3 regions of the Arthrobacter sp. 01T419 genome follow, and region 1 is predicted to be linked to each of the others. Evidence: riboswitches for the same ligand, from Rfam matches in the RefSeq annotation. Region 1 holds a riboswitch; each other region holds the start of a gene.
What was found. Region 1 has a riboswitch for S-adenosylmethionine ahead of metX (homoserine O-acetyltransferase MetX). Riboswitches for the same ligand answer to the same signal wherever they lie in the genome.

Region 2: it holds a riboswitch for S-adenosylmethionine, as region 1 does, so the genes downstream of both, AC1DLO_RS02180 (aminotransferase class V-fold PLP-dependent enzyme) here and metX (homoserine O-acetyltransferase MetX) in region 1, are expected to answer to the same signal.
Region 3: it holds a riboswitch for S-adenosylmethionine, as region 1 does, so the genes downstream of both, AC1DLO_RS19665 (DUF1737 domain-containing protein) here and metX (homoserine O-acetyltransferase MetX) in region 1, are expected to answer to the same signal.

Annotation. Positions count from the first base shown of each region.
Region 1 is NZ_JBFTQF010000004.1:177,682-185,501, reverse strand. Features, by position in the region: gene AC1DLO_RS08675 (histidine phosphatase family protein) at 1-173, opposite strand, end outside; gene AC1DLO_RS08670 (CPBP family intramembrane glutamic endopeptidase) at 274-1,038, shown strand; gene AC1DLO_RS08665 (VOC family protein) at 1,294-1,932, opposite strand; gene AC1DLO_RS08660 (bifunctional o-acetylhomoserine/o-acetylserine sulfhydrylase) at 2,171-3,487, shown strand; SAM riboswitch class IV at 3,648-3,763, shown strand; gene metX (homoserine O-acetyltransferase MetX) at 3,777-4,898, shown strand; gene AC1DLO_RS08650 (hypothetical protein) at 4,921-5,265, opposite strand; gene AC1DLO_RS08645 (SGNH/GDSL hydrolase family protein) at 5,332-6,174, opposite strand; gene AC1DLO_RS08640 (alpha/beta hydrolase) at 6,244-6,912, shown strand; gene AC1DLO_RS08635 (RNA-binding S4 domain-containing protein) at 6,978-7,208, opposite strand; gene AC1DLO_RS08630 (DMT family transporter) at 7,263-7,820, shown strand, end outside.
Region 2 is NZ_JBFTQF010000001.1:450,184-458,003, forward strand. Features, by position in the region: gene rsgA (ribosome small subunit-dependent GTPase A) at 1-780, shown strand, start outside; gene hisN (histidinol-phosphatase) at 875-1,687, shown strand; SAM riboswitch class IV at 1,847-1,959, shown strand; gene AC1DLO_RS02180 (aminotransferase class V-fold PLP-dependent enzyme) at 1,995-3,422, shown strand; gene AC1DLO_RS02185 (class I SAM-dependent methyltransferase) at 3,473-4,249, shown strand; gene AC1DLO_RS02190 (metal-dependent transcriptional regulator) at 4,279-4,992, shown strand; gene AC1DLO_RS02195 (MFS transporter) at 5,066-6,511, opposite strand; gene AC1DLO_RS02200 (hypothetical protein) at 6,592-6,966, shown strand; gene AC1DLO_RS02205 (hypothetical protein) at 7,087-7,227, shown strand; gene AC1DLO_RS02210 (S1C family serine protease) at 7,293-7,820, opposite strand, start outside.
Region 3 is NZ_JBFTQF010000017.1:65,049-72,868, reverse strand. Features, by position in the region: gene AC1DLO_RS19680 (ornithine cyclodeaminase) at 1-623, opposite strand, end outside; gene AC1DLO_RS19675 (Lrp/AsnC family transcriptional regulator) at 784-1,215, opposite strand; gene AC1DLO_RS19670 (hypothetical protein) at 1,271-1,630, shown strand; SAM riboswitch class IV at 1,711-1,823, shown strand; gene AC1DLO_RS19665 (DUF1737 domain-containing protein) at 1,834-2,091, shown strand; gene AC1DLO_RS19660 (rhodanese-like domain-containing protein) at 2,088-2,498, shown strand; gene AC1DLO_RS19655 (O-succinylhomoserine sulfhydrylase) at 2,499-3,707, shown strand; gene AC1DLO_RS19650 (glutamate--cysteine ligase 2) at 3,718-4,962, opposite strand; gene AC1DLO_RS19645 (endonuclease domain-containing protein) at 5,221-6,048, shown strand; gene AC1DLO_RS19640 (UDP-N-acetylglucosamine 1-carboxyvinyltransferase) at 6,206-7,729, opposite strand.

The sequences.
Region 1 (7,820 bases):
ACGGGCTCGCCGTCGAGCTTCTTGCGCAGTTCCCCACCTGCGGCCTGCGCCTGCTCGATCCCGAGCTCCGTCAAGGGGATGCGGTAGTCGGGGACACGGTTGTAGATGGAAGTGTCGGCGTTGGCGGCGGACTGGCCGTGCCGGATCATGAAGATTCGTGCTGGCGCGCTCATCCCACCAAGCATAGGGTCCGCTGCCACCGGTGCCGCGCAGGCGACCCTCGGAGAATGAACTCCCGGGAAAACATCAGCCAAATGCAGGCAAGATAGGAGCATGCTCCTTGCCTCAACGCGCCGGCTGCGCGCCGAAGTGCTGATTGTCCTCGGCCTGTCCTTGGGCCAATCGGCCGTGTACTCCGTGGTGCAGTTGTTGGACAAGATGACTCGGGCGCCCCTGTCCCAGGCAACGTCTACCCTCAATCGTTCCCAGAACACCCGTGAGTACTTCGATCTCACATACCAGCTGCTCGATATTGCGTTCGCACTGGTCCCCGTGGTGCTGGTGTTCTACTTCCTGTCGATCCACCGCCAAACGGCGGAGAGTCCCTCAGGATTCACCCGGCTGGGCTTCAACTTCGCCCGGCCAGGCCGCGACGCGCTCCAGGGACTGGGTCTCGCTGCGCTGATCGGAATCCCGTCACTGGGCCTCTACGCGGCCGGTCGCGCCCTGGGAATCACGACGGCGATCATCCCCAGCGGCCTGGACTCCTACTGGTGGACGGTGCCTGTGCTTGTCCTGTCCGCTGTCCGGCACGCCGTCGTCGAAGAAGTCATCGTGGTTGGCTACCTTCTGGACCGTTTCGGGAAGTTCGGATGGAGCACTCCGCTGGCGATCGGGCTCAGTGCGCTCCTTCGCGGCAGCTACCATCTGTACCAAGGCTTCGGACCCTTCATCGGCAATGCGGTCATGGGTCTGGTGTTCGGCTGGATTTACACCCGGACCAAACGGGTCATGCCGCTCGTGGTGGCGCATGCACTCCTGGACATCGTGGCGTTCGTCGGCTTCAGCGTCTTCGGCAAGGCAATCGGACTGGGATAGGGGGTGCAGCGACGGGAGTGAGCCATCCTCTGCATGCTCGCTCGTTCCTCCCCGCAGGCCCCCTTCCCTCGCAAGCTCGGGCAGGGAACCCTGCCAGCGTGGGCCCAACTTAGACGCATGCTGCCGGATGCCACAAGCCCGCCGCGTTGTGCGTTAAGTTGAGTTTAAAAGGATTCGGCCGCCATCGCGGGGTGACGTCATTGGCACCCGCATATGGCGGCCGAAGTTTCCGGGCCGTCCTGGCCCGATGGGCCGTCAGATGGTGACGGCTCCGTTGGCGGTTTCGAACGTTACCGACATGATTCCCGGCGTTCCGTGCGGAGCCATCCATTGGACTGCGACGTCCTCAAGGGGCTTTTCTACGGGTTCTCCCAGCCACTCGGTGACGCGTTCCGCCGAGCCGGCAATGGTGAGGCTGGACATCTTGACGTCACTTGGGTAGACGAGGGACGGATGAAGCGAGGGGTCGCCCTCCCAACGGAGCAAGTACGGGACCTGGGGATCGGCGATGAGTCCCAGGATGCCGATTTGCGACCAGACGAGTTCGCGGCCGTCCGGAAACTTGCGGTTACCGGGGACAGCCGCGCGTCCGAGTCGTTGTTCGAATGGGCTCAGGTCGTCAACAGCGACGCACCAACCCATCCAGCCACCTCCTGCAGCGGAGCGTGCACGGACGGCTTGTCCAAAAGGTGCCTTGTCAGATGCCGGGTGGTCAAGGACCTCGACAACTTCCAGGTATTTGTGGTCAGCAAGGGGGATGATCATGTTCCGGGTACCGAAGCGCGGGTGCACTCCGCCCCGGACTGCGTCCACTCCCAATGCTGCGGAAATCCGCTCGGTGGTGGCCAGTAGGCCATCTCGTTCACAAGCGTAAGAGACGTGATCCATGCGCATGGCTTCATCTTGGCACTTTGTGATGGAGCTCTCAGCTAAGTCAAGCCTAACCAAGGTGGGATGTATCGAAAAGGCAGCTCAGGGTCACTTCGGGACGCGCCAGGACCGAAAACTACTGCGTTCGTCACAAAGCTTCCGGAGCCCGCAATGGCCTCCCTAGACTGGCGGCAACCAGGCCGGCAACAGCAGGCCCGCAGGCTGAATCACGGCCGAGAGCCCCGAGCAACCAGGAGTCCGCATGTCCCAAGGATGGTCATTCGAAACGCGCCAGATCCACGCCGGCCAGGAACCGGACGCCGCCACCGGGGCCAGGGCGCTCCCCATTTACCAGACCACCTCGTTCGTCTTTCCCAGCGCTGAAAGCGCGGCCAACCGCTTCGCGCTGGCCGAGTTGGCGCCCATCTACACGCGGATTGGCAACCCTACGCAGGATGCCGTGGAACAGCGCATAGCGAGCCTCGAGGGCGGTTTGGCGGCACTCCTGTTGAGTTCCGGCCAGGCCGCGGAGACGTTCGCCATCCTCAACGTCGCCGAGGCTGGCGACCACGTCGTCGCCAGCCCGAGCCTCTACGGCGGCACCTACAACCTAATGGCCCACACGCTGAAGAAATTCGGTATCTCGGTGACCTTCGTCGAGGATCCGGACAATCTTGACCAGTGGCGGGACGCGGTCCAGCCAAACACCAAGCTGTTCTTCGCTGAAGTGGTCTCCAACCCCCGTCAAGACGTGCTGGATATCGAGGGCGTCTCCCGAACCGCGCACCAGGCCGGAGTGCCGCTCATCGTGGACAACACCCTGGCCACGCCTTACCTCATCCGGCCTATCGAGTGGGGTGCGGACATCGTGGTGCATTCGGCCACCAAGTACCTGGGTGGGCACGGAGCCGCCATTGCCGGCGTCATCGTGGACTCCGGCAACTTCGATTTCGGCAAGGATCCTGAGCGCTTCCCCAACTTCAACACCCCGGACCCCAGCTACAACGGCCTGGTCTATGCCCGCGACCTCGGCAAGGACGGCGCCCTGGGCGCCAACCTCTCCTACATCCTCAAGGCCCGGGTCCAGCTCTTGCGCGACCTCGGCTCGGCTGTTTCCCCGTTCAACGCCTTCCTGATTGCCCAAGGAATCGAAACCCTCAGCCTGCGGGTGGAACGCCATGTGGAGAACGCCACCAAAGTGGCGCAATGGCTCGAAGAGCGCGACGACGTCGAATCCGTCGCCTACGCAGGCCTGCCTTCCAGCCCGTGGTTCGAACGCGGCCGGAAGTACGGGCCCAGGGGCACTGGAGCTGTTGTGTCCTTCAGCATCCGCGGAGGGATCGAATCCGGCAAGCGTTTCGTGGACGCCCTGGAGCTTCATTCCCACGTGGCAAACATCGGCGACGTCCGTTCCTTGGTGATCCATCCTGCGTCCACCACCCACAGCCAGCTGACGACTGAACAGCAGGCCGTGGCAGGAGTTACCCCGGGCCTGGTGCGGCTGTCCGTCGGGATCGAGCACGTTGACGACATCCTTGCGGACCTCGAGGCGGGCTTCCGGGCAGCCAAGGGCGCTTAGGCAGCCCCCAATGACCGACGGATGCCGGCTGGCGATGCAGAATGAATCTTCGCCGGCCGGCCCCATCAACGTCTTTTGCATGAACAAAACGCGGCGAAGTGTCACATAGATGTCATAATCTTCGTCAGAAGGGGTCCGGTTTTCCTAGACTCTTCGTATAGGTCATGAGTGCCAGCGACAGCCCCGGCTTGCTGGCCGGCAACCCTCCTTTCGCGGTGGGGTGCCCCGGGTGAAGACCTGGCCCTTCGCTTTGTTGGCGGCGGGCAAGCGCGATGTGAGGTGTCAACGAATGACAATTGCTGCAACAGCCATACCCCTTTCCGGGACCCAAGACGGAACGCTCAAGTATGTTTCCGTGGGCGGACTCGAACTGGAAGCCGGAGGTTTTCTCCCCGACGTCGTCCTCGCGTACGAGACTTGGGGGCGGCTCAACGCCGATGCTTCCAACGCCGTGCTGGTGGAACATYCCCTGACCGGCAGCACGCACGTTGCCCGCGGCGAGAGCGACGAAGAAGGCTGGTGGGAGCAACTCGTTGGACCCGGCGCAACCATTGATACGGACCGCTACTTCGTGGTCTCCGTCAACATCGTGGGAGGCTGCTACGGCAGCACCGGTCCGTCGTCGTGCTCGCCCGATGGCAAGCCGTGGGGTTCCCGTTTTCCGCTGGTGACGCTGCGGGACAGCACCACGGCGGAAGCCCGCTTGGCGGACGCCCTGGGAATCCATAGCTGGCACACCGTCGTAGGCGGATCCATGGGCGGTGCCCGCGCACTCGAATGGGCCGTTAGCTATCCGGACCGCGTCAAGCGATGTGCCGTGATTTCCATCGGGGCGTACAGCACAGCCGAACAGATCGCGTTCGCCCAGGCCCAGACGCTCGCCATCCGGCAGGACGCAGACTTCAACGGTGGTGACTACTATGGCCAGGCCGCGCCCGAGGCGGGGTTGGCCCTGGCCCGTCGGATCGCCCACATCACCTATCGTTCGGCGGATGAACTGGACTTCCGCTTCGGCCGGAACGCCCAAGGCGCCGAGGCACCACTTCAGGCTGCCGCGTTGGGGGACCGGGGCCGCTACCAGGTGGAGAGCTACCTCGACCACCAGGGAAGCAAGCTGGTCCAGCGCTTCGACGCCAACAGCTACATCGCCATTACCGAGGCGCTCATGAGCCACGACATCACCCGCGGCCGGGGTGCCTTGGCGGATGCGCTTTCCGTGGCCACCGCCAAGTTCTTTGTTGCCGCGGTGGACTCGGACCGGCTCTACTTCCCTGAGCAATCCCACGAACTGGCCAAGGCCTTGCCCGGCGAGGTCTCAGTACACGTGATCGAGGCACCCATCGGGCACGACGGGTTCCTCACTGAAATCGGCCAGCTCGGCCCGCAGCTGCGCGAGGCTTTCTTCGGCTGACGCTGGGCGTTCTTCGGCTGAATCAGCCGTTCATGATCTCCTGGCGGAGCTTCATATAGTCCTCCATGGCAATTTTCCCGTCGCTGTACTGCTGGTCAAGTTCGGCCAGTTTCCGGGCCCGGTAGCCGTGGGGCGCGGTGTTCGGCAGGGGAGTAGCCGACGACGGCGGAGCGGCCTGCGGCGCGGGCGTCGCCACCGGAGGCTGCGGCTCAGCCGGGATGATCACCGGAGGTTGTGCAGGGTATCCGTAAGGGTAGTTCTGCGGAGGGAAGTCCCGGAGCCTGCGCTGGCGGGAGCGGTTGTACATGCGGATCCCCATGGGAATCAGCCAAGAGCAGACGATGATCCAGAAGATCAAATTGTTCACGGTGGAGGCCTCCTAGGTCTTTCTCCAGCTTAGCCCCGCCCCTGTGACAAGCGTCGAGATCTTCCGTCAGCTCCGAGGCAAAACGGTGTCGGCCGGTCCGAAGACGGGCCCCGGCGTCGGGCGTTTTGGCAAGATTCCGTCGCCGGAGGACTGGTGCCGGATCCGGCGGACGACCCACGGCACAAAATACTCCCGCGCCCATACGAGGTCTCCGGAGCGTGCTTCGCGCCAACTGCGCTGGGGCAGTGGCTTGGGAAGGAGCGGCTCGAGACTGTGTGGAACATTGAGGGAATCAAGGACCATGGTGGCGATCGTGTGATGGCCGAGCGGCGAGAAATGCAGGCGGTCTTCATCCCACATCTGCGGGTTGGAAAGTTGCCGCAGCGACCACATATCCGCCACCACAGCATCGTGGCGGGCGGCTACAGTTCGCAGGTTTTCGTTGTAGATGGCAACCTTGCCGCGGATCCGCCCAAGGACTGACGAGACGGTGTCGGGTCCGTTGAAGAGAACCACGGTGGCGCCTCCGGAACTTAGGGTCTGTACGGTGGCATCGAGTTTCTCGGCCAGGGCATCTGGGTCGCCGCCGGGACGGATGAGGTCGTTGCCGCCTGCGGAGATGCTGACAAGGTCCGGCTTAAGGTCCATGCACGGGCCAAGTTGTTCGTCCACGATCTGCTGGAGCAGGCGCCCCCGGATCGCCAAGTTGGCGTAGGCGAAATCGCTGTGGCCCCGGCTCAGTTCCTCGGCCACCCGGTCGGCCCAGCCGCGATGTCCCCCGGGCCTGTTGGGCTCGGGGTCGCCGATGCCCTCGGTAAACGAATCACCCAAGGCCACGTAGCGGGTCCACGGATGAATCCGCTCATCCGCGCCTCGCTCCACCGTGGAATCAGTGTCACTCACGTCCATATCCTGCCTTTTGCTGCAACGCTACGCGCCCGTAGCTTGTTACTCATGGGTAACTGTAAGAATAGTCCCATGAGTCAAGCTTCCGCCTTTCCTGCCCCTGCTTTTCCTCCCCCGGTCGTTTTGTGGTCCCACGAAGAGGAGGAACGGGCTGGAAAGCCGTTGCTGGTCCTGTTGCACGGTTACGGATCCAACGAGCAAGACCTTTTTAGCCTCGCAAGCCTGCTGCCCCAGGAGTTCGTCGTCGCTTCGCTCCGAGCCCCGATCGCCACGGGTCCGGGCTTCACGTGGTTCCCGCTGACGGCGTCCATCGACTACTCGCTCGACGCCGTCAAGACCGCGGCCGAGTATGTGTTTTCCTGGCTGGATTCGCTCAAGTCCAACCACAGCTCGGTGACGCTCCTCGGGTTCTCGATGGGGATGGCCATGGCCACCTCGCTGCTCCGGCAGCGGCCGGCGGACTTTGCCGCCGTCGTCGGACTTTCAGGCTTCGCCGTCGACGCCGATGGCGACCCCGCGTTCCGCGACGCCGAACTGGACGGTTCCGTGCCGCTCTTCTGGGGACGGGACCAGCAGGATCCCGTCATTACCCCTGACAAGATCGAATACACCATGGGGTGGGTGCGAAAGCACACGGACCTCACCAAGGTGCTCTACACGGGCATGTGGCACGGCATCAACCAGCAGGAAATCGGCCACGTGGGTGAATTCCTGGAGCACAAGGTCCTCGCCTCCGTATAAAGCAACGCGGGGTCACTTACGGCCCATTCAGAGGCATGTAATGGGCCGTAAGTGACCCCGCGTTGCTAGGAATCCTTCGCGATCCGCACGGTTTGTCCGTTGACGGTCACGGTATCGCCGGCATGGAGCTGGCGGCCGCGTCGTTCGTCGATCTCGCCGTTGACTTTGACCAACCCGTTCTTGATGAGCTCGGTGGCCTCCACACCGTCCTCCACCAGGTTGGCGAGCTTCAGGAGCTGGCCAAGGCGGATCATGTCGTCACGGATGGGGATTTCTTGAATTTCCGGGTTGTTCATACAAGCAATGATGCCTGAAGTAGGGTGGTGAAAGTGCCGCAACAGTCCCGCCCCATGGCCAGTACAACCTCCCGGACTTCCCTTCCTTTGCTCACCGGCCTGCTGCTTGCCGTGGCAACCGGACTCGTGATTCCCCTCCAGGGCCGGATCAACGGCGCGCTAGGGGCAACGCTCGACGACGGCATCGCGGCCGCCGTCGTGAGCTTCACCACCGGGCTGGTAGTGATCGCCGCGATCGGACTGGCGCTCCCGAAAGGCCGCGCTGCCTTGCGAAGGATCCTGCCCGCCCTCAAGGAGCGTAGCTTTCCCCGGTTCTACGTCCTGGCCGGCGGGATCGGCGCGCTATTCGTCTTTGCCCAATCGTTCACCGTCGGCCTGCTTGGCGTGGCCTTGTTCACCGTGGCCGCGGTGACAGGCCAGACCCTCAGTGGGCTCCTCGTGGACCGGCTTGGCATCGGACCCGGCGGCAAGCGTTCGATCACGGGAGTCCGGGTCCTTGGCAGCGTCCTGACGATTGCCGCCGTCATCTGGGCCGTCTCGCCGCGCCTTGGGGCGGCCGCCGACGTCGGATCCTTGCTTCTCCCCATCCTGCTGCCGGTGGTGGCGGGCTGC
Region 2 (7,820 bases), on a different contig from region 1:
GACACGGATCCCATCGAACGGGCCGTCGTGGCAAATGCCGACCAGTTGGTGGTGGTTGTTGCGGCCGCCAACCCGGAGCCGAGGACCGGATTCATTGACCGCGCCTTGGTGGCAGCGTACGACGCCGGAATCGAGCCGCTGCTGCTCGTCACCAAAGCGGACGTCAAGGATCCGACGGAACTGCTCGCCAACTATGTGAGCCTTGGCTTCCCCATCATCATCAGCCGGACCGCCGACGCAGGCGCTTCGGGCATCGATGCCCGTTCCGACGACGGCTTGTCCGCCCGGCTAGATGGCGACGCTGTCGGTCAGTTGCGGGACTACCTCGACGGTAAGGTGACCGTGCTCCTGGGCCATTCCGGCGTCGGGAAGTCCACCATGGTGAATGCCCTCACTGGCGCCGAACGCGCCACGGGCGGGGTCAACGCGGTGACAGGGCGCGGGCGGCATACTTCGTCCTCTGCCCTTGCCCTGAAGCTCACCAACGCCCCGGGCGGCAGCTGGATCATCGATACGCCCGGCATCCGCTCCTTCGGCCTGGCTCATGTGAACCCGGATCGCATCCTGCACGCCTTCCCGGATCTGGAACCTGGAACCGAAGCGTGCGAGCGGGGCTGCAAGCACGATGCCACCGCGGTCCGTTGCGGTCTGGATTCCTGGGTCGCTGATGGCCACGCCGGCGAGGCCGGCCCCGCCCGCTTGGCGTCGCTGCGCCGGCTCCTCGGCGCGGACCCGCGCATGGAAGCCCAAGAGGCCAAGGAATTGGGCACTGTCAATTAACAGCACGATCGATTAACAGCACCGTCAACTGACTGCGCGCCGCTTGCCGTCCTACCTCCCCGGTTCACGGGCGAATAGACGGTAGTTTGGAACCATGACCCAACCCGATTCGAGCTACAACGACGACCTTCGGTTGGCCCATGTCCTGGCCGACTCCGTCGATTCCCTGACAATGGAGCGGTTCAAGGCACTGGACCTCCAGGTGGAGACCAAACCCGACCTGAGCCCGGTGACCGATGCCGACAAGGCTGCCGAGGAAGCAATCCGCGGGCAGCTCTCCCGTTCCCGCCCCCGCGACGCCGTTCTCGGGGAAGAATTCGGCAGCACCGGCCACGGCTCGAGGCGTTGGATCATCGACCCCATCGACGGGACCAAGAACTTCGTGCGTGGCGTACCCGTCTGGGCAACGCTGATCGCCCTCGTGGACGAGGGCGAAGTAGTGGTGGGACTTGTCAGTGCTCCGGCGCTCGGCAAGCGCTGGTGGGCTGCCAAGGGCTCGGGCGCCTATATGGGCCGGTCACTTGCCGCTGCCACCCGGCTGAAAGTATCCAATGTGTCACGGCTTGAGGATGCCTCGCTTTCCTACTCCGAACTTTCCGAGTGGAAGCAGCACGGTTCCCTCGACAACTTCCTCGGACTGGAGAATGATGTCTGGCGCAGCCGCGCCTACGGCGATTTCTGGTCCTACTGCCTCGTGGCGGAGGGCGCCGTGGACATCGCCGCCGAGCCGGAACTCCAGCTTTACGACATGGCGGCCCTGGTGCCGATCGTGACCGAGGCCGGCGGACGCTTCACGTCCCTCGAAGGCGCGGACGGCCCCTTCGGCGGCAATGCCGTAGCCACCAACTCGATCCTGCACTCCGAGGTCCTCAAACGACTCAACCCCGAGCTCGACGACCTGCTCTGAGCCCCTTGCTCACTGAATAATCGACGGCGGACGTCCCATTTTCGGGACGACCGCCACTTTTTCTTCGGCAGAAGGCACATTTTCCGGCCACCGTAATAATCCGCTTAACAATCGGAGTCACATTGGAACCCGCCTTGCCGGTGTCCTAGTCTCTTTACAGGTCACGAGTGCCAGCGCGAAACCCCGGTTTGCTGGCCGGCAACCCTCCATCGCGGCGGGGTGCCCCGGGTGACGACCCGGCCGGTCCGGAACGGATGCGGCAAGCGCGGATCCCCTGCACGCAGGGGTCCCTCTTGAGTGAGGTCCCATGAGCACAGCCACGTTCACTTCTCCCACCGTCTCCGAATTCGACGGAGAAGCCCAGCACAACAAATCAGCCCGCCCGTCTCCGGCATCACGCCCACTCGCCGCGGTCACCGGCGCCGAATTGCAGGCACCCTTGATCCAGGGCGGCCACGTCCGCTACGCCAACCTTGACTACGGCGCCTCGGCACCCGCGTTGACAGTGGTTTCCGCGTACCTCAACGAGATCCTGCCGTACTACGCGAGCGTCCACCGGGGCGCAGGCTACGCATCCCAGATCAGCACCTCGGTCTATGAAAACGCCCGCAACATCGTCCGTGATTTCGTTGGCGGGCGGGCAGACGATTCCGTCATATTCACGCGCAACACCACCGATTCCCTCAATCTTCTGGCCGGCTGCTTGCCGGTTGAGGACGGTCGGCACACTGGGGAAGTCCTTTATCTGGACATCGAACACCACGCCAATCTCTTGCCGTGGCAAGGCGTCCCCCACCGCAGCATCGTTGCCGCGGGAACCTTGGCCGAGACTATCGCCAATGTGCGCACCGCCCTCTCCCACGGGGGCATCAGCCTCCTGGCAGTCACCGGCGCGTCGAACGTGACCGGTGAGATCCTGCCCATCAAGGCTCTCGCTGCCCTGGCGCACGAATTCGGCGCGCGGATTGTGGTGGACGCGGCGCAGCTCGCCCCGCATCGCCGGATCGACATTGCCGCCACGGATGTTGACTACTTGGTTTTCTCGGGGCACAAGCTCTATGCGCCGTTCGGTGCAGGCGTCCTGGTGGGTCGTCCCGACTGGCTCGACGCCGGCACACCCCACCTTGCTGGAGGCGGCGCAGTCCGCGAGGCACGCCTTGACTCCGTCAGCTGGGCGACGGGACCGGCCAGGCACGAAGGCGGCTCCCCGAACGTACTCGGTGCTGCCACCCTTGCACGGGCTACCCAGGTCATCGCCAGCCTCGACCATGACGAGTGGCACGCCCACGAAGCCGCCATCCGCTCCCATTTGATTGACGGCCTCAACGAGATCGACGGCGTGACCGTCCACCAGATCTTCAGCGACACCGATCCCCAGGACACCATCGGCGTGGTCAACTTCTCGCTCCAGGGCTACGACGCAGGCCTCGTGGCGGCCTATCTTGCGGCCGAGCACGGCATTGGCCTGCGCGATGGGCGCTTTTGCGCCCATCCGCTGCTCAAGCGCTTGGGCCTCCCGTCCGGATCCCTGCGGGCCAGTTTCGGCGTGGGGTCACGGCTGGAAGACGCGACCCGGCTCATCGCGGGCATCCAGGCGCTCAAGAGCAATGGCCTCGGCTGGGATTACGTCGTGGACGCCGGCCGTTGGGTGCCTGCAAACGACCACCGCAGCTACCCGGAGTGGGCTCCCAACACCCCCGGGACCGCGGGCGCAGCTCCCTGCAGCACTGACTGATTGCGGTAGATTCGTAGGGTATTTTTCATGTCCTACGAAGGAGTTGCTACGTGGCCCCGCGACACAAAGGCACCTCGGCCGGCCCCAAGCTCTACGAGGAACGGCGCCTTGAGCTCGGTCAGAGTTTCCAGGACGGCGGGGAACATTATGACCGCGTCCGGCCCGGGTACCCCGCGGATTCGGTCGATTGGCTGCTGCCGGAAGGGGCACGGGACGCGGCGGACCTGGGAGCCGGTACCGGAAAGTTCACTGCGCTCCTGGTCGAGCGCGGGCTGAACGTCTCTGCGGTGGACCCTTCCACTGACATGCTCACGCAGCTGCGCAAGGCGTTTCCCCAAGTGGTCGCCTTGGAGGGAACGGCTGAGGCAACTGGACTGACGGACTCAGCATTCGACGTCGTCAGCGTTGCCCAAGCGTGGCACTGGTGCGATTCCCTCGCAGCCAGCACCGAGATTTCTCGGATCCTCCGGCCCCACGGTGTTGTCGGCTTGATTTGGAACCAGTTGGACACTTCGGTGCCCTGGGTCCACCGTTTGTCCCGGATCATGCATGCTGGCGATGTCCACAAGCCAGACTTCCGTCCTGTTGTGGGCCCGGAGTTCGCTGGCCTCGAAAGCCACGTGACGCGTTGGGAGGATCCTGTAACGCCGGCTGACATCCTCGAACTGGTGAAGTCCCGAAGTTATTACTTGAGGGCGAATGACGCCACCCGGGCCAAGGTCATGGGGAATCTCGGCTGGTATCTCTTCGAGCATCTGGGTCACACTGAGGGCGAGGTCATCCCCTTGCCGTACCTCACGCAGAGCTGGCGGGCGTGGAAGGTCTGAGGCCGCCGGTTCACGATAGGCTTGGAACCGTGAAGACCAGTGCGCCCTCCTCCTCGATCGAGGACTACGTCAAGGTCATCTACTCCTTCACGGAGTGGCAGGACAAACCCATCACGTCCTCGCAGCTGGCACAGCGGCTAGGCGTCGCCAATTCCTCCGTCTCGGAGATGGTCCGCAAGCTCAAGGACCAAGGCCTGGTGGACCACCAGCCCTACAGCGCCATTACTTTGACGCCCCAAGGAATGCAGCTTGCCCTCGGCATGGTCCGCAGGCACCGCCTCATCGAGACCTACCTCGTGCGGGAATTCGGCTATAGCTGGGACGAAGTCCATGACGAGGCCGAAATGCTCGAGCACGCCGTCTCGGACACCTTCATCGATCGTATGGCAGCCAAGCTGGGCAATCCCGGACGGGATCCCCACGGTGACCCCATCCCCGCAGCGGACGGTTCGGTGACCTTGCCGCACGCGCACCGAATGATCGAGCTCGACGACGGCCACTCAGGGAAGATCACCCGGATCAGCGACGAAAACCCCGAGTTGCTGCGCTACCTGTCCGCCGAGGAAATCGACCTTGACGCCAGTATCCAAGTGATTGGCCGCAAACCGTTCGGAGGCGCCCTGGTGGTACGGATCGGCAAAGGTCCGGGCAGTCGCGACTACGATCTCGCCGATGAAGTCACCTCCGCACTGTGGGTGGCGACGGACACCGCTCACGAAGGTTGCGTCCTCGCGGAACGCTGACCAAACTGTCGCTGGACCGCAGTCACTGGAGCGGTCTGCGTCTTGGAAAGCACTGCGTCTTGGAAAGCACTGTTCAGGCGCGCCGGGCTGCCGTCCCGCCGTCGTCGGGGGCTGGACCTTCCGGAGATTCCGTCACCGCAGGGGCCAAAACCGGGTTCCGGATCCCGACGGCGGATGCCGCCGCCCCGATGAAGAACAGCACAGCGGTGACCACCACCGCATTGATGAGACCTTGGCGGCTGAAGACAGGGCCGATGATGAGCCCGGCGAACGCGATGCAGATCAAGCCTGCAATACGTGCTACCGCGTTGTTCACCGCGGAGCCGATCCCTGCCTCTTCGGTGGGAACGGCCCCCAGGATCGCAGCGGTGAGGGGCGCCACCAAGGTGCTGAGGCCGATTCCGAACACGATCTGCCCGGGTAGCACTTGCGTCCAGTAGTTCAAGGGCTCCTGGACCGCCATGGTCATGAGGAACCCGATTCCACAGATGAACGGACCCGCCGTCATGAACCACCGCGGACCGTACTTGCCGGCCAGCCCGCCGAAGAACGAGGCCGTGAGCATCAGGATCACAGTCGCGGGAAGCAGAGCGATGCCGGCCGTCGTGGCCTTCATTCCTCCGACTTGCTGCAAATAGATGCCCACCGCAAAGAATCCCAGCGAGAGGGCACCATAAATCGCCAGCGTGGCCAGGTTTCCCCAACCGAAGTTGCGGATGCCGAAGAGCCGGAGGGGCAGCATTGGCTCCGGGGTCCTGGCTTCGTGGATCAGGAACAGGGTCATCCCGACCACCCCGACCGCGAGGGGCATCCAGACCAGCATGTTCCCCCAGCCCATCCGCCCCTGTTCAATGAAGGCGTAGACCGGGCCACCGAGTCCCACCATGGCCAGGAAGGCGCCAAGATAGTCGATCCTCTTGTTCCTGTCCGTGGCGGCGTCGGACTTCCGCAACCCCGCCAAAATCGGCCAGACGGCGACCGCCGGAATCACGTTGATGAAGAAGATGACGCGCCAGGACAACAGATCCACCGAGGCGCCACCGATGAGCGGGGCCACGATAGCTGCCGCGCTGGTCCAGCCGGACCACTGGCCGATCGCCTTGGACTGCGCCGGTCCGGAGAAGAACGTGACAATCATGGCGAGCGAACTCGGAACCAGGAGTGCTCCGGCGATCCCCTGCAGGGCCCGTGACACCACAAGCACCTCCCCGTTCCAGGCGAGCCCGCAGATGATGGACGTCATGGTGAAACCGGCGAGTCCCCATTCCAGGATCCGCGCACGTCCGAAATGGTCGGACAAGGATCCGGCAACCAGGATCAGCGCGCCCAGGGTCAAGAGGTAGGCATCCACCACCCATTGCTGGATGACGAGTCCACCACCCAGCTCGCGGCCAATCGCCGGGAGCGCGAGGTTCACTACGAAGCCATCCAAAATGGCGATGAAGGAAGCCACAATAGCTACAACAAGGACCCGCTTTTGCAGCGGAGTGCTTGGCAGCAGGGCCGCTGCGTCGGTCATGAGCACAGCCTACGCCTGCCTGTCCACTGGCGCCGTGATTCCTCCGGGGTTCTGCCACGGCGATAGTCCCGTATCGTTGAATGGTGATAAGCAGACGTGACGCCGCACTGGCCCTTGATATTTCGATGGAAATGGCCCAACGCCACGGCATCCCGTCCAGGCTTTCAAAAGCCGAACTGACCGAGCTGCAGGACAACCCACCGCAGTGGCTCGTCCAATCGCGCGCCAACCGCACCGGCAAGCGTCCCGTCTGGGTTCACCTGAGTTGTGTCGTGTGCGGTTACACCGAGGCTGCCCGTCCCAAGAAGTGGTGGCCGGAGTTCACCTACGTTTTCTGTGGGCACCACCGGAACAGCGAGGTTCCCGGAATCCTGCCCGGAGAGGTCCGCAGCGAGTACGAAGGAATCGGCTCGCGGTTCGTGGGCATAGTGGACGTCCCGGCGTCGGAAGCCTAGCTGTTGGTCCGTTTGGCGGCCGGTTGCTTTCGGCCGAAACAGGCGTAACTTACAAGGAGAGGGCCTTTCAGGACCCTCTTTGCAGGATCTCAGGGAAGATCCGTAGTTAGGGAGCATGACATGCCTGACAAAGCGCCTCACCAGCACGAGACGAAGAAGAGTATCAAGTCCATCAAGGAAAAACGGGCCGTGAAGCGTGCCAAGCACGAATCCGACGCTGCCGTGGATCCCGTGGCCCATTTGAGGATGAGGAAGAAGTAACAGAAAACCGGGGCCATCAAGGCCCCGGCTTTCTGGCGAACCGGCTTTCTACGGAACTGGCTCTTTCATGAGTCCGCGTCGGTCATTTCGCTCGGTACGGCAACGATTTGATGGATCTTGCCGTCGCGCAAGACCGTCAGGGGGAATGGCTCCCCTATCGCCTGCGAAAACAGGAGCTTCTGAAGGCTCTCCGCACTGGACACGGCCCGTGACTGCGCGCTGAGGACCAAATCGCCCGCAATCAGTCCTGCGCGCTCTGCCGGAGACCCGCCGATGACTTCCACTACCCGGAGCGCTTCCTTTTGGCCTGTCCGGATCACCGCACTTGCTTCCAACGGAATAGGGGTACTGACCAGGCCCAGGTATGCCCTGCGTACCCGACCGTCCCTGAGCAAGGCGGCGATGATCCGTTGAGTGGTGGTATTGATGGGCACGGCAAGCCCGAGGCCCAGGCCCGCCACGGCGGTATTGATTCCAACAATCCGCCCCTTGGTGTCGGCCAAAGCTCCCCCGGAATTGCCCGGATTCAACGCTGCGTCGGTCTGGATGACGTCTTCGATGACCCGGCTGTGCCGGCCAGACCTGACCGGAAT
Region 3 (7,820 bases), on a different contig from region 1:
GTGGCGTTGGCCTTGTCCGCCGTGCACGTGGTGATGACGTCGGCGCCCTCCACTGCATGGGCCGCCGAGTCTGCAATGGTGACGTCGAAGCCGAGCGGAGCCATGTTCCGGACGAACTTCTCCATCGCATCAGGATCCGTGTCCCAAATCCTGACGGTGTTAATACCCAGGGCCGCCCGAAAGGCCAGGGCCTGAAACTCCGATTGGGTTCCGGTTCCGATCATCCCCATGATCCGGGCATCGGGGCGCGCGAGTTTCTTCGCGACCATCCCGGACGTAGCCGCCGTTCGAAGCGCTGTCAGCACCGTCATCTCCGCAAGGAACGTCGGATAGCCGTTATGGACGTCGGACAAGACACCGAAAGCTGTCACTGTCTGGAAGCCGCGCGCGGGATTCGAAGGGTGTCCATTTACATACTTGAAGCCGTATGTTTCATGGTCGCTGGTGGGCATCAGCTCGATGACACCAAATGGCGTGTGACTTGCCACCCGGGGAGTCTTGTCAAAAGATTCCCACCGCCGGAAGTCGTCTTCCAAATACTGAATCATCTCCGAGATGATGGCCTCCGGGCCCCGCACGGCCGTCCAGCGAACCATATTGCGGACATCGACAAAGCGCGTCATGTGCGCTCCTTTCCCTCATAAGCACTGTTGCTACGAGGCTACGGAGCGGCGATATGCATGCACAATTGCCAAAGTACGTACTTTTCATTGAAAATCCGTACAAAATGACGCACACGTATGTACACAATGATCATTCGGCAAGCGTCCGTAATGCGGGCGACTACCGGAGGACGGAACTAAGTAACAGGCTTGTCTCGCTATTGACGATCCCTTCGATCCCGCGGATCCTGCCCAACACTTGGTCAAAGTCGCTGAGGCTCTCCGTGCGTAGCTCAGCCACGAGGTCCCAACCGCCGTTCGTGGTGTGCAGGGCCCAAATCTCGGGAAGTCCCCGGAGCTGGCGAATAACCTTGTCCGCCGACCTGCCCTCCACCGCTATGAGCGCAATAGCCCGAATGGCAAGTGGATCAAACTCGTCGCGGACCCTCGCGGTAAAGCCAACGATGGTTCCGGAGGTGACAAGACGCTCAAGCCGGCTGTTCACGGTGGCCCTAGCGACGCCCAGCTTCCGCGCAAGGCTGGCCACGGACGCCCTGCCGTCCTCCCTCAGGGCAGAGAGGAGCTGGCGGTCAAGGTCGGTGAGTGCTGCCATAAAGATAAACGTATCGCCCATTCCACAAGAGGGGCCGAGTCCGTAGGGTATCGACATGAGCATTTACATCAGCCCCGACTCTGCCGCATGGTCGCTGACCGCCATGGCGACCGCCGCGTCCGCGGGATCAATCGATGATGCGAATGGTATGTCCAACTTGGTCAAGGAAATTTACGAGACGGAGGGTTTCGAAGCCCTGTCAGGTGTGGTCTTTGCCTTGGCTCATCACAACAGCCTCTCGCTGCATGCACTAGCCACGGCCACTGGGATATCCGTACACGAGCTGCTGGAAATCCGGAAACACCAAGGTTCCACTTTTCATCACTCCCCCTCAGGAGTAGCGTCACGGCTTGATGCCCTTCCGCCCCGTATCCAGGCAAGCCTGGAACCGCTGCCGAATGAAACCGAGGCCTAGGCCCTCGGCCGCCGTCCGGTTACGGAACATGACGACGGCCGGTGATGCAGGCCGCCGTCGCGGATGTTATTTTCTTCTTGAGTAATGAGCACCAGCGCGAAGCCCTGACTTGCTGGTCGGCAACCCTCTCTCCGGCGGGGTGCCTCAGGTGACTACTCGGCGTATCGACACTTTCGAACTGCAAGCGTGACTGAGGAGCACCAATGCCTGAACCCACCGAAGAAAAACTCTCCTACCGTCTCGTCACGGGTCCTGACACGCGGGAATTCTGCGAGAGGATCTCCACTGCCCTCGCCGAGGGATACGTGCTGCACGGCAGCCCGGCCGCGACCTTCAACGGCACGGACGTGATTGTGGCGCAAGCCATCGTCCTGCCCGCGGCGATCGCGAGCGCGGATGCGGCAGTCGCCAACGCCGTAGACCAGCTCGATGAAGAGTTCGACGGCGAGGGCCACGCATGAGCTACGCAGGCGACCTGAGTCCGCACGACGCCTGGGCCAAGCTCGAACAAGGCGCCATTCTGGTGGACGTCCGCACCGAAGGCGAGTGGGCACACATCGGCATCCCGGACACCAAAGCCACCGAGAATGATCCCTTGTTCATCCAGTGGAACTTCGCCGGCGGCATCCCCAACTCGAGATTCATCGACGAGCTGAAGCAGCAGGCCCCGGAGGAAAATGGCACCGAGTTGGTTTTCCTCTGCCGCTCCGGCCAGCGTTCCATCGCCGCCGCGATCGCCGCAACACAGGCCGGCTACACCTCCTACAACGTCCTGGAGGGCTTTGAAGGCGAGCCTGACCGCTACGGCGAGCGAACCGTGAACGGCTGGAAAAACCGTGGACTTCCGACGAACCTGGGGAACATCTAAGTGACTTTCAATCCTGACGCCGCCGGCTGGAGCCCTGACACCCAGGCAGTCCGCGGAGGCCTTGACCGCACCAATTTCCAAGAGACTTCAGAAGCCGTCTTCCTCAACTCCGGCTTCGTCTACGAATCCGCGGAAGCCGCCGAGCGCGCGTTCACCGGCGAAGACGAGCGCTTCGTCTACTCCCGTTACGGCAACCCCTCCGTGGCAACCTTCCAGGAGCGTCTCCGCCTGCTTGAAGGCACCGAAGCGTGCTTCGCGACGGCGTCGGGCATGTCCGCTGTCTTCACCGCCCTGGGTGCGTTGCTGGCAGCGGGCGACCGGGTGGTTGCCGCGCGTTCGCTGTTCGGTTCCTGCTTCGTGATCCTCAACGAGATCCTGCCGCGCTGGGGCGTCGAGACCGTCTTCGTTGACGGACCAGACCTGGACCAGTGGCGCGCAGCCTTGTCCGAGCCGACAACGGCGGTGTTCTTCGAGTCGCCGTCGAACCCGATGCAGGAAATCGTCGACATCGCCGCGGTGAGCGAGCTCGCCCACGCGGCGGGCGCCACGGTCGTCGTCGACAACGTCTTTGCCACTCCCTTGCTGCAGCGCTGCGGCGATCTCGGCGCAGACGTGATTGTCTACTCGGGTACTAAGCACATCGACGGCCAGGGACGAGTCCTGGGCGGTGCCATTCTGGGCACCAAGGAGTTCATCGACGGTCCCGTCAAGCAGCTCATGAGGCACACCGGGCCGTCCCTCTCCGCGTTCAACGCCTGGGTCCTGACCAAGGGCCTGGAAACGATGGCGCTCCGCGTGAACCATTCCTCAGCATCGGCGCAGCGGATCGCCGAATGGCTTGAGGAGCAGCCAGCCATCAGCTGGGTCAAGTACCCGCTCTTGAAATCGCACCCGCAGTACGAGCTCGCCGCCAAACAAATGAAGGCCGGCGGAACGGTACTGACCTTCGAGCTGCTCCCTTCTGCGGGACGCTCGGCGAAGGAGGCCGCTTTCGCTCTGCTGGACGGGCTCTCTGTCATCGACATCTCGAACAACCTGGGAGACTCCAAGTCCCTCATCACTCACCCGGCCACTACCACGCACCGCGCCATGGGTCCGGAAGGCCGGGCGGCCATCGGGCTGGCCGACGGCGTCGTACGGCTTTCGGTCGGTCTGGAGGACGTGGACGATCTCATCCGTGACTTGGAGCAGGCACTCAAGCAGGTCTAGCCGGGCGTGGTCAGCCCGGCGCCTCGCGCCAGTCCTGGCGCACCCAGGTGAGCACGGGCTGGGGTTTGGTGTCGCTCTCGTCCCTCTCTGAGCGCATCGTGATCTGGACGGCGTGCTGCACGACGGCGGCCAGCCCGGCGGCGTCGGGGGTGCCCCCGTTGTTCTCGCTCCAGCGCTCGGCAACTCCGCGCTGCTCGATCGCGCCATTGCCACGGCTCAGGATGGCTGCCACGCCCGCTTGTGCCAATTCGAGTTCACCCTGTTCGGCCAGGATGGGTTCGAGATACTCCACCAAGGACCAGACGACGTCGGCGGCGGGCTCCGGCCGAAAGGTTCCAAAGTCCAAGAGTTCGCCGCGCAGTCCGAAGTTGCTTGCCTGCCAGGACGCCATCCGCAAGAGCGCCGTGGGCACGGACGCAGGCTCCACGCCGGCATGGTATTCACGCACGGAGGTCTCCACCAAGGCCCTGACCAGCACTGCAATCAGCGCAGCATCCTCGGCCCGCAGGCAGACATCGGCCACCCGGACCTCCACCGTGGGGACGTGCCGGGACAACCGGGCGTCGAAGTAAACCATGCCCTCGTCCAGCAGGACACCCGTTTCGATGAGCCTCTGGACCACCCGCCGGTAGGAGGCCAGGGATCCGAAGAGGGCCGACGGTCCCGATGACGGCCAACGGTTCCACGCCTGCGTCCGGTAGCTCTCAAAACCCGTCGCCAGCCCCCGCCAGTAGGGCGAATTGGCGCTGATGGCGGTGAGGACTGCGAGCTTGTCCCGGATGTGGTCCAGGATCACCACGCCTTCCTCCGGGGACTCGATCGAGGTGTGGACGTGGAATCCGCAGGTGAGCTGTTCGTGTGCCGTGATGCCGAAGCGTTCGAGCATGACGGCGTACCGGGGATCCGGAGTGGTGTGCAAAGCGGCGTCCACGGGTGACGTGGCCAACGCCGCGATCCTTGCACCGTGGAGCCGTGCCGCGTGGCTCGCGAGGCCCCGACCCTTGCGGATCTGGTGCAACAGCTCGGCGTAACTGCGGCATGGCCGGGTCTGGGTCTCGATCTGCTCAAGCTTGAGCTCATGGCTGAGGGCGGTATCAGGGCCGTCCATGTCCTCGGGGTTCACGCTGGATTCCTGGGTGTCCGGGGTGGCGCCGTTCTGGGCCACTCCCGAAAGGAGCGCGTCGGCAAGGGCAAGCGGCTCGCCGGTCACGGGATCGACGATCAACAACTCCTCTTCCACACCAAAAGTGCGCACGGATCAATTGTGCGCCATTGCAGCCTTTGGGAAACAGGGGCGAAGTTTGGCGAGGCGGGCGGGGCGGGCGGGCGGTTTGGCGAGGCGGGCTCCCGACAGATTCTGCTGGATCATTCCTGCCAGGCGGATGGCGTGCCCCCATTTTCCGGGCATGGGCGAAAGCCACCCCGGGGATGATCCAGCAAAATGTCGGCCAACTCATCCACATACGCGACATTCCTTGGCGCGTGAACCCCAACATCGTGACTGGCTGGATCCATGGATGCCTTGGAATACCTGGTCTCAGTGGGCGGTGTCGCTCGCGTTGGTCTGCTGCGCGCCAACGGCTATACGCCGTCAGCCATCCGCAAGCTGGCCGCCGCCGGGGCACACCAACCACGAAAAGGGATTTGGGCCCTCCCGTCAGCGGATACGGAATACCTCACGGCTATTCTCAATAACGGGCAGCTCACCTGTGCCAGTGCCGCACTACGCTACGGCCTGTGGATCAAAGACAAGCCCGAACGTGTGCATCTGTCCACGCGGCACTGCCGGGGCAGGGGCTTCGTCCGGCATGGCGGTCTTCGCCTGTCTACGGAGAACGCCGTCCCGGTGGCCTCCGTAGAAGACACCGTCATTCACGCGCTGACCTGTTTGCGGGACGTGGACGCCATTTCGATTGCGCAATCGGCCATCCAAGAGTTCGGTATCCCGCGGGCAATACTCGAAAGCGAGATCTCTGCCAACTGCTACGGAAACGCGAGAAGGCTTCTGGCCAAGGCAGATGGCCTGTCCGAATCCGTACCCGAGATCAGCGCCCGCCTGCTGTTCGAATCGGAAGGCCTGGCATTTCGCCGCCAGGTCCCTATCCATGGCGTGGGACGCGTCGACTTTCTGATTGGCCGGCGGCTCATCGTCGAAGTTAACGGCTACGCCTTCCATAGTTCCCGGGAGGCGTGGAGAAAGGACATGGCACGCCTGAACGCCGCCCAGGCACGGGGCTTCGACGTCTTGAGCTTCGCTCCCGAGACGATCTGGAACAACCCGGGGCAGGTGATGGAGGAAATCCGTGCGGTCCTGGCCCTAGACAAGCCCTCCCGGCCCTAGACAACGGACGGCGATCGAATCTGCTGGATCATCGCCAGCTTGCCGAAGGCGCACCCACGGTTTACCGGGCGCCAGCGCGTGCTGGGCCCGGATGATCCAGCAGAATGTTCCGATTCGCAGTGCGCGGAGTCGAGTCCGGCCCTGAAATCCGACGCCGTCAGTCCTGGAAGTACTCGATCTTGGCGCCGATGGTGTTGAGTCGCTCGGCCAGGTCCTCATAGCCGCGTTCAATCACGTAGATGTTGCGCAACTCGGACGTGCCACGGGCCGCGAGCATGGCCAGCAGCAGGCACGCGGCGGGACGGAGGGCCGGTGGGCAACCGACTTCCGCGCCACGCCATTTGGTGGGGCCATTGACGTAGATGCGGTGCGGATCGAGGAGCTGTACCTGGGCTCCGAGTTTGTTGAGCTCGGTCAGGTAGATGGCCCGGTTCTCGTAGACCCAGTCGTGGATCATGGTCTGGCCCTCGGCATTGCCCGCGATCACCGCGAAGAATGGCAGGTTGTCGATGTTCAGACCGGGGAATGGCATCGGATGGATCTTGTCCTCGGGGGCGCGCAGCCGGGATGGCTTGGTGGTGACATCCACCAAGCGCGTCCGTCCGTTGCGGGCAAAGTACTCGCCGGAGATGTCTAATTGCTGGCCCATCTGCTCAAGCGTGGCCAGTTCGATCTCCATGAACTCGATGGGGACTCGGCAAATGGTGACCTCCGAGTTGGTCACGATGCCCGCGGTGATCAGGCTCATGGCCTCGATCGGGTCTTCGGACGGGAAGTATTCAATATCCACGTCGATCTCCGGGCGGCCAGTGATCTTCAGGGTGGTTGTCCCGATGCCGTCGATGACCACGCCGAGTCCCTGCAGGTAGAAGCAGAGGTCCTGCACCATGTAGTTGGGGCTTGCGTTGCGGATCACCGTGGTGCCGCTGCGGTGGGCGGCCGCCATGATGGCGTTCTCCGTCACCGTGTCACCGCGCTCCGTGAGCACGAACGTGCGATCGTCGCCATCGGCCGGTGGGGCCTGCACGGAATAGAAACCGGACTTGGCCTCCACAGAGAGCCCGAACTGGCGCAACGCTTGCATGTGCGGTTCCACGGTACGGGTCCCCAGATCGCAACCACCGGCGTACGGCAGTTGGTAGGTGGCCGCTTCATCAAGGAGCGGGCCAAGCAGCATGATGACGCTGCGGGTCCGGCGGGCTGCCTCCACATCCATCGAGGCGAGGTCCAGGGTCTCCGGGCGGCGAATGCGGAGATCGTTACCGTTGAGCCAAGTGCACTCGACGCCGATGGACGTCAGAACCTCGACGATCCGGTTGACTTCTTCTATCCGGGCAAGCCGACGCAGGGTGGTGGTGCCTCGGTTGATGAGGCTCGCACAAAGCAGCGCGACGCCAGCATTCTTGCTACTGTTGACGTCCACTGAGCCGGAGAGCGTGCGTCCGCCCTCAACGCGCAGGTGTGTCATCTGCCGTTTGCCGACTTTGACGATGGTGCGCCCGAAGATGGACTCAAGGCGTTCGATCATTCGGAGGCTGAGGTTCTGCTTGCCCTGTTCCATGCGGGCAATGGCGCTTTGGCTGGTGCCCAGTTCCGAAGCGAGCTGTCCCTGTGTCCAGCCCTTTTCGCCTCGGGCATCGCGAAGAAGGAGACCTACATGTTCGGCAGTCGGTTGCGTCATGAGCAAAAAATATCATAGATGGTCTATTGAGGCATATTTCATGATTCAACACGCCGGATTCAGTGCTTGCTAGTCGTTTCGTGCGATACGC